One region of the Scandinavium tedordense genome, then DNA from elsewhere that is predicted to be linked to it. Evidence: predicted binding sites of a transcription regulator. Region 1 holds the regulator's gene; the other holds the start of a gene.
What was found. Region 1 encodes PurR, which represses purine synthesis genes. Its sites were predicted from a motif close to CANGCAAACGTTTGCNTG; they were not measured.

Region 1 (4,223 bases):
ATCGTATTTATGTGTTACCGAACCAGTATAGGCCGCAAAAATGAGTGATTCAATAAAAAATTCTTAGCAAACTAATGACTGAATTGTTACATAGTCGCTAACGATACTATGCGTGTGATTCTTCAGTTGGACCCGCGTTTTCATCACGTTGTGCAACAAACTGCATCCGGTAACCCCAGCCTGCCAGAACCACGGTGGCCAGCATCACGCTGGTGGTGGTCAGGAGTGGAGTAGAAATCAGGGTGGAAACCACCAGGCTTGCCAGGAAACACAAACCCAACTGCAACGTGTTTTGCATCGCAGCTGCCCGACCCGTAGCGTGTGGGAACGGGCGCAGTGCCTGAGCCACAACGATTGGGTAAATCGCGCCGTTGGCCATCGCCATCAGACAGAAAGGGATCAGCAGGGTGGTCAGTGAGCTGCCTGCGGTCAAACCGACAGCAAAGGTGCCCGCTACGCTCACGGCAAAGGCCAGCAGCAGCCATGGCAGCATCTGTTGTCCTTCCCATTTTTGCAGGGCGGCACGACAGCCGTAGCCCCCAATAAGGAAAGCGATGGTCTGCGGCACGTAGCTCAGGCCAATCACCGTCGGGCCGTAACCCATGGCGCTCAGAATAAACGGCGAGCCGGTCAGCCACGCAAAGAAGCTGGCGGAGCAGGCGGCGTAAATCAGTACGTTGCCGCGATAATCTTTCGAGCGCAAAAGTGTCAGGAAGGTCAGCGGCTGTTCTTCTTTATGCACGGTTCGCACGGGTTTTTGCAGACGTAGCGCAGGCAGCATCAGCAGCAGCGTAATGCCGAACAGGGTGGCAAAAATTGCCTGCCATTCGAAATGATGCAGGATCCAGCTGCCGAGCAGCGGTGCCAGCGCTGGGGAAAGTCCAACCAGCGGCATGATAGTCGCGAAGATACGATTGGTGCGTTGGGCCGGATAATAATCGGTGACCATCGCCTGCCAGGTGACGGTAGCGGCGCAAACGCCGACCGCCTGAACGAAGCGGAGCACCAGCAGCAGGGTTGCATCACGGACCCACAGCATCCCCAGACAGCCAAAGGCGAATATCGCCAAGCCGGTCAGCAGAATAGGTTTACGACCGTAACGGTCAGACAGCGGACCCCACATCAGCTGTGCGAGGGCAAAACCGGCCAGGAACAGGCTCAGGCTGGCGCTGACGGCAGCAGCAGGGGTTTGTAAATCAGTTTGAATGGCGGCAAATGCGGGCAGATACATATCGGTTGCCAGAAAACCGAGTACGCTCAGGCCAGCCAGCCAGCACAAAAATCCTTTCCCAGGTTGCTTATTCATTTTCTTTCTCGTTGCAGGTGTCGATGGCAGCAGAGTGTAGGGAGTGCAACTTCTCTTGTGAAACGCTAATATTTGTCTGGTGAGTTCAAATTTTTTGCAGGCAGCCTATGTGGTCAGAATATTCTCTAGAAGTCGTGGACGCCGTAGCGCGTAACGGGAGCTTCAGCGCAGCCGCGCAGGAGTTGCACCGTGTGCCTTCTGCGATCAGCTATACCGTACGTCAGCTGGAAGAATGGCTGGCGGTACCGCTGTTTGAACGACGCCATCGCGACGTAGAATTAACCCCCGCAGGTGCCTGGTTTTTGAAAGAGGGTCGCTCTGTTATCAAAAAAATGCAGATCACCCGCCAGCAGTGTCAGCAAATTGCCAACGGCTGGCGTGGCAATTTGGCCATCGCGGTGGATAATATTGTGCGCCCGGAACGTACCCGGCAGATGATTGTCGATTTCTATCGCCACTTTAAGGATGTCGAACTGTGCGTTTTCCAGGAAGTATTCAACGGCGTGTGGGATGCGTTATCCGACGGGCGTGTAGAGCTGGCGATTGGCGCCACACAGGCGATCCCGGTCGGTGGGCGTTACGCATTTCGTGATATGGGGATGCTGAGCTGGAACTGCGTGGTGTCGAGTCAACATCCGCTGGCGCAGATGCCCGGCCCGCTCAGCGATGATGTGTTGCGCAACTGGCCGGCGCTGGTACGGGAAGATACCTCGCGATCGCTGCCGAAACGTATCACCTGGTTGCTGGATAATCAAAAACGGATTGTGGTGCCGGACTGGGAATCTTCCGCGACCTGTCTTTCCGCTGGTCTGTGTGCCGGAATGGTGCCCACGCATTTTGCCCGTCCGTATATCGACAGTGGTGAATGGGTGGCGCTGGAGCTGGAAAATCCGTTCCCTGATGCAGCGTGCTGCCTGACCTGGCAACAAAATGACATGTCACCGGCGCTGAGCTGGCTGCTGGAGTATTTGGGGGACAGTGAAACGTTGAATAAAGAGTGGTTACAGGAGCCGGAATAACCGGCTCCTGAGAGGTCATTAACGGCGGTAGTCGCGGAATGGGCCGTCGGCCACCGAGCGGCGCTCGATCAGGCGAGGATGCACTTCAATAGACTGCGACTCTTCACGCTTATTGACGATGCGATCCAGCAGCATATCGAAGGCCGCTTCACCCAGCGAATCCTTAGGCTGGTGGATAGTGGTCAGGGCAGGGGTAAAGAAGCGCGCGTTGCGCACGTTATCGTAACCAATGACTGAAATATCCTGTGGAACACGCAGACCCATTTCGTCTGCGGCACACAACGCACCCATCGCCATAATGTCACCGCCGCAGAACACGGCGGTTGGGCGTGGCTGTTGTGCAAGAATTTGCTGCATGGCGCGATAGCCGGATTCCGGCTCAAAATCACCCTGAACAATCCAGTTTTCAGGCACGTTGATTTGCGCTTCTTCCATGGCTTTCATGAAGCCCGCCAGACGTCCGGCGCCGGTGTTACGCTCCATCGGGCCAGGAATGACGCCGATTTCACGATGACCGCGTTCGACCAGATAGCGTCCGGCAATATAGCCCCCCTGGAAAGCGTTATCATTCACCGAGTCGGTAAAATCAGCTTTAGATTCGCCCCAGTCCATCACCACCATCGGGATGTGACGGTACTCTTCCAGCATCTCGAGCACCGACTGCGGGTATTCGGAACACATCACCAGTAGGCCATCGACGCGCTTTTGCGCCATCATTGAAAGATAGGCGCGCTGTTTTTCAAGGTTGTTCCAGGCATTACCCAAGATCAGGGTATAGCCTTTCTCGAAGCAGTTTTTCTCAACGGCTTCAATGATTTCAGCAAAATAGGCAGCTTCACTGCTGGTTGCCAGCAGGCCGATTGTTTTGGTGTGATTCACCTTCAGGCTGCGTGCCACGGCGCTTGGGGAGTAGTGCAGCTCTTTAATGGCCGCCCATACCGCGTTACGGGTATCTTCTGCCACGAAACGCGTCTTGTTAATTACATGTGATACAGTTGTAGTGGAAACGTTTGCGCGTTTCGCTACATCTTTAATAGTTGCCATTCGTTCTCACTCCAGACCCTTTCCTTACGCCTGATTACCGACACGAAAACGTTTGCCTTTACACACCCTTAACACAATTCAACTGAATTGCAGTACGCCGGGAGACAGACAGGACGACGGGAGGGGGTCAATGGCTGGTACGCTTTTAAATTAGCGTGGAATTTTGTCTGATTCTGAGGCAAAGGGAAAGAGAAAAATCGCTATGAGCCTAAAACCTGGAAGATTTTTGCGTATATTTGTGCAAAAATGAGCAAGCTCACTTTTGTTGTGGGGATTAAAAGGAGAAAAATTGATGAGTACCGACCTGAAGCTCTCTCTGATGACCACCGTTATCGCTTTGGCGCTGATCGTTGCTGCCGCGCTGACTGCTGTACTGCACTGATTTATCCGGAGGGAGAGCTCTCTTCCTCCTTCTCATTTTCCTTCCTGATTGTTATCAAATTCGCAAAAAACTTTTGCCATTTTGTTTACTTTTGTTTTTTTGTGATTGATGTCATGCTTTTGGCTTCTGCTTTCGCACTGTCTCAATGAGATGGCTTACCGGAGTCGTTACATGAAAATCAATTTCCCCCTGCTGGCACTGGCTGTTGGGGCATTTGGCATAGGTACCACTGAGTTTTCGCCAATGGGCCTGCTGCCTGTCATCGCCAAAGGTGTGGACGTGTCGATTCCCGCGGCCGGAATGCTGATCAGCGCCTATGCCATTGGCGTGATGGTCGGTGCCCCGCTGATGACGCTGCTGCTTTCACATCGCGCGCGCCGTAATGCGCTTATTTTCCTGATGGCAATTTTCACGCTCGGCAATGTGCTGTCGGCTATCGCGCCGGATTACACTACGCTGCTGTTGTCGCGCA
Region 2 (4,223 bases), on a different contig from region 1:
TGTGCATGTGTAAAAATGGCATTGAGTCTTGTAAGGCAAGCAGCTTGTGGGTCAGTTCTTTGTTGTATTTCGGCAGCATGGCGACAAATTCACTGGTGGATGCCGCCAAAACGGCGACCAGCGCGGTGAGTACGCACAGCATTGCAAAGACCACAATCGCGATGGACAGCGGTCGTGATACGCCGCGACGGATAAACCAGGTCACCAGTGGATTGAGAACGATGGCGAAAAACAGGGCCAGTAAAAGTTGGACAATAATGTCGGCGGCGGCGTGGATCCCAGCCAGGATGACAACCAACGACGCCAGTTTGAGAAGTATGTGTAAACCCGCTTTATCAGCGGCAAGTGTGGTCATGACAATTTCCTTATGAGCTATCGCCATTAAGTGTAGTGCGTCCCGCTGGGCTGACTATCGGAAAGAAGGATGGTTTTCTCCCGCGCCCCTTTGTGGAGAGGGCAGGGTGAGGGGAATATTGCCCTTCGCTATTGCCTGACGACGCTTGGTTTGCGCATGCCTACTTAACGCGAGGGTTAACGCGAACCAAAAAAAGCCCCCGGTCGCGAAACCGAGGGCCGTATCGTCAGCAGGATAACTTAGTTGATGACGATGGTATTGATGATGTTCTCTGCGGTGCTCTGCGCTTTCTGCTGATCGTCAGCAGGCAGCGTGATTTGCAGGGTCAGCAGTTTGCCGTCCACTTTGCCCAGTACCACGGAAGAGTACGCGGTCTGGCCTTTGGCAGAGATAATGCTGTCGAGCTGCTGAAGGGTCTGGCCTTTCAGCTCGATGGATTTGTTGGTCACAACCTGCAGCTGCGGATCGCGGCTACGCTGCTGCGCTTCCAGACGGGCAGCCAGTGCGCTCAAGTCTTCGTTGGAGTTGTCGCCGACAATCACGATAACCGCTTTCTGGCCCGTTGCGTCGGAGTAAACGTGCATGTTGTTAGCCTGAGTGCCCAGCTTGCCGCTCTGATCGGTCATATCGGCCGGCAGGGAGAAGCTGAGTTTGCCATCCAGCAGTTTTACAGGCTGTGCAGCGGCGTTGCTTTCGGCAGCTGCTCCCTGAACTGGGGCTTTGCTGTCGCTGTTGTCACAGGCGGAAAGGCCCATTACCAGCAGGCCAATACCGACGTATTTAACCAAATTGCGCATTGACATCTTCCTTTTGATAAACGGCCATTAATGGCACATCAGCTTATCTTATCACAACCCAAAGCATGAACCTTTAACCCGCTTGAAAAGCTGGGCTTTCAGATTTATCTGCCAGTTTTTTCAACAACATATTCAACACCACGCCGTACATCGGCAGGAAGAATACCAAACTGATAAGCACTTTGAAGGTGTAATCAACCAGCGCGATTTCGACCCAATGGGAAGCCATGAACGGATCGGGGCTGCGCCAGAAGGCGATGAAGAAGAACGCGAGGGTATCGCTGACGTTACCGAATAGCGTGGAGGCGGTTGGCGCCATCCACCAACGGTGATTCTGTCGCAGACGGTTGAAGACGTGAACGTCAAGAATCTGCCCTAGCGCGTAAGCCATAAAGCTTGCGGCGGCGATACGAGCAACAAACAGGTTAAAGCTGGTAAGTGCGGCAAAACCCTGCCATTCGCCCATATAAAACAGTGACGAAATAACGTAGGAAATCAGCAGCGCAGGAGCCATTACCGCAAAGATAATCTTACGGGCAAGCGGCGCGCCAAAGATACGCACGGTCAGGTCGGTGGCGAGGAAAATAAATGGAAAGCTAAACGCGCCCCAGGTGGTATGAAAACCAAAAATGGAGACCGGCAGCTGCACCAGATAGTTACTGGAGGTGATTACCAGTAGATGAAAAAGCGAAAGCCAAAACAACGCTTTTACGCGCTGTGCTTGAGAGAACTGCATCATGTTGTAGCCTTTTTAGTGGTTGGGGTGAGGGAACCCAATGTGTATCTTGAAACGCTAAAAACCGCCGCATGATACTGCGTTATGTGCGCTTTGCAACGGCTAATTTTCGCGCAATCGTTAACCTGCCTTGCGTCACAAATAACTGGCGGTAAACTAGGGCGGTTTTTTTGACTGACTGAGTGAACCATGAGCGATATTTTTTCTGCTGCTGACCACACCCTCGATGCTCAGGGCCTGCGCTGCCCCGAACCGGTAATGATGGTACGCAAAACCGTGCGCACCATGCCCGTCGGCGAAACATTGCTGATTGTAGCGGATGACCCAGCGACGACCCGTGATATTCCTGGCTTCTGCCGCTTTATGGATCATGAGCTGATTGCTCAACAGACCGAAAGTCTGCCTTATCGCTATCTCATCCGTAAAAACCATTAATTCTCTAAGGGCAGAAAATGTGATCTGCCCTGAAATATCGTTACCAAACCTTTAAACCATCGTTTCATAATTATGGCTTTTGTGAGGCGTCTCACCGTCGTTTTTCCAGTACCAGGCTAATTTTTAAACGCAAAACTAAAACAACGTTTTATTAAATATCCTGGAGCCGACCGATGAAAATGACTGTAAGGCCATTTGTGGCCGCTTTATGCTTTTCCACCGCAGCACTCTGTTTTACTCCTTCGGTTTTAGCGCAAACCATTCGCGCCGCCGATGTCCATCCTGAAGGTTACCCGAACGTGGTGGCGGTTCAGCATATGGGCGAAAAACTCAAACAGCAAACTAACGGCGACCTGGAGATTAAAGTCTTCCCGGGCGGCGTGCTGGGCGATGAAAAGCAAATGATTGAGCAGGCGCAAATGGGGGCCATCGACATCATCCGCGTATCGATGGCGCCAGTGGCGGCTATTCTGCCGGACATCGAAGTGTTCACCCTACCGTACGTCTTCCGCGATGAAGATCATATGCACAAGGTGATCGACGGCGATATCGGCAAACAAATTGGCGAGAAGCTCACCAACAATCCGAAATCCAAACTGGTGTTCCTCGGCTGGATGGATTCCGGCACCCGTAACTTGATTACCAAACAGCCGGTCACCAAACCAGAAGATTTGAAAGGGATGAAAATCCGCGTTCAGGGCAGTCCGGTGGCGATTGATACCTTGAAAGACATGGGCGCTAACGCTGTCGCGATGGGCGTGAGCGAGGTTTACAGCGGTATGCAGACTGGCGTTATCGACGGTGCCGAAAATAATCCCCCAACCTTTATCGCCCACAACTACATGCTTGTAGCGAAGCATTACACCCTCAGTGGCCACTTCATTACCCCGGAAATGCTGCTTTATTCCAAAGTGAAATGGGACAAACTCAACGCCGATCAGCAGCAAAAAATCCTGACACTGGCCCGCGAAGCCCAGATGGAACAGCGCGAGCTGTGGAACGCCTACAACAAACAGGCGCTGGAAAAAATGAAAGCGGGTGGCGTGCAGTTCCACGACATCGACAAAGCCTACTTTGTCCAGGCGACGGAGCCGGTGCGTAAAGCCTATGGTGAAAAGCATCAGGATCTGATGAAAGCCATCGCTGACGTCCAGTGAGTTTCACGTCGGACGGAGGACTTATGTCTGAATCCTTTTCAAAAGTGATGGATAAGCTGTACATGCTGGCGATGTGGGTCGCCGGCGTGTCGCTTCTGGTGATGACCATCGTGATTCCCATCGGCATTTTTTCCCGCTACGTGCTGAACCAAGGGGAATCCTGGCCGGAGCCGGTGGCCATTCTGTGCATGGTAACGTTCACCTTTATCGGTGCGGCTGTGGGCTACCGCGCCGGTTCGCACATCGCGGTCAACATGCTGACCGACCGTCTGCCCGCGGTGCTGCAACGCGCATCGGCGCGGCTGGTTGATCTCATGATGCTGCTGATTACCGGGTTGATGCTGTGGTACAGCTACGGGCTGTGTCTCGATTTGTGGGATCAGCCAGTGGCGGAGTTTCCGCTGCTGACCTCCGGTGAAACCTATCTGCCGCTGCCGATTGGCTCGGCGATGTTGATTCTGTTTGTCATTGAGCGTCTGTTGTTCGGTTCTCAGGAGAACCGCCCGATAGTGCTTATCGGTAACCACGGTTAAGGGGTGTCAGATGGATGCGTTTATTCTGCTTTTCACCCTCGCCATTTTGTTGGCTATTGGGATGCCGGTGGCCTTTGCCGTGGGGCTCAGCGCCGTGGTAGGGGCAATTTGGATTGAGTTACCGCTGGAAGCGCTGATGATTCAGATTACCAGCGGGGTGAATAAATTTACCTTGCTGGCGATTCCGTTCTTCATCCTCGCCGGGGCAAT

Region 2: a site for PurR is predicted at 1,999-2,016, ahead of tusA (sulfurtransferase TusA). Genes of this name have one in related genera too.

Annotation. Positions count from the first base shown of each region.
Region 1 covers NZ_JALIGG010000056.1:75,144-79,366, reverse strand. Annotated here, with positions in the region: gene punC (purine nucleoside transporter PunC) at 107-1,306, opposite strand; gene punR (DNA-binding transcriptional activator PunR) at 1,414-2,325, shown strand; gene purR (HTH-type transcriptional repressor PurR) at 2,344-3,369, opposite strand; gene cydH (cytochrome bd-I oxidase subunit CydH) at 3,662-3,751, shown strand; gene MUU46_RS13510 (MFS transporter) at 3,923-4,223, shown strand, end outside.
Region 2 covers NZ_JALIGG010000055.1:296,376-300,598, forward strand. Annotated here, with positions in the region: gene MUU46_RS12330 (AI-2E family transporter) at 1-355, opposite strand, end outside; gene MUU46_RS12335 (DcrB family lipoprotein) at 595-1,152, opposite strand; gene MUU46_RS12340 (7-cyano-7-deazaguanine/7-aminomethyl-7-deazaguanine transporter) at 1,226-1,891, opposite strand; gene tusA (sulfurtransferase TusA) at 2,078-2,323, shown strand; gene MUU46_RS12350 (TRAP transporter substrate-binding protein) at 2,497-3,480, shown strand; gene MUU46_RS12355 (TRAP transporter small permease) at 3,504-4,013, shown strand; gene MUU46_RS12360 (TRAP transporter large permease) at 4,024-4,223, shown strand, end outside.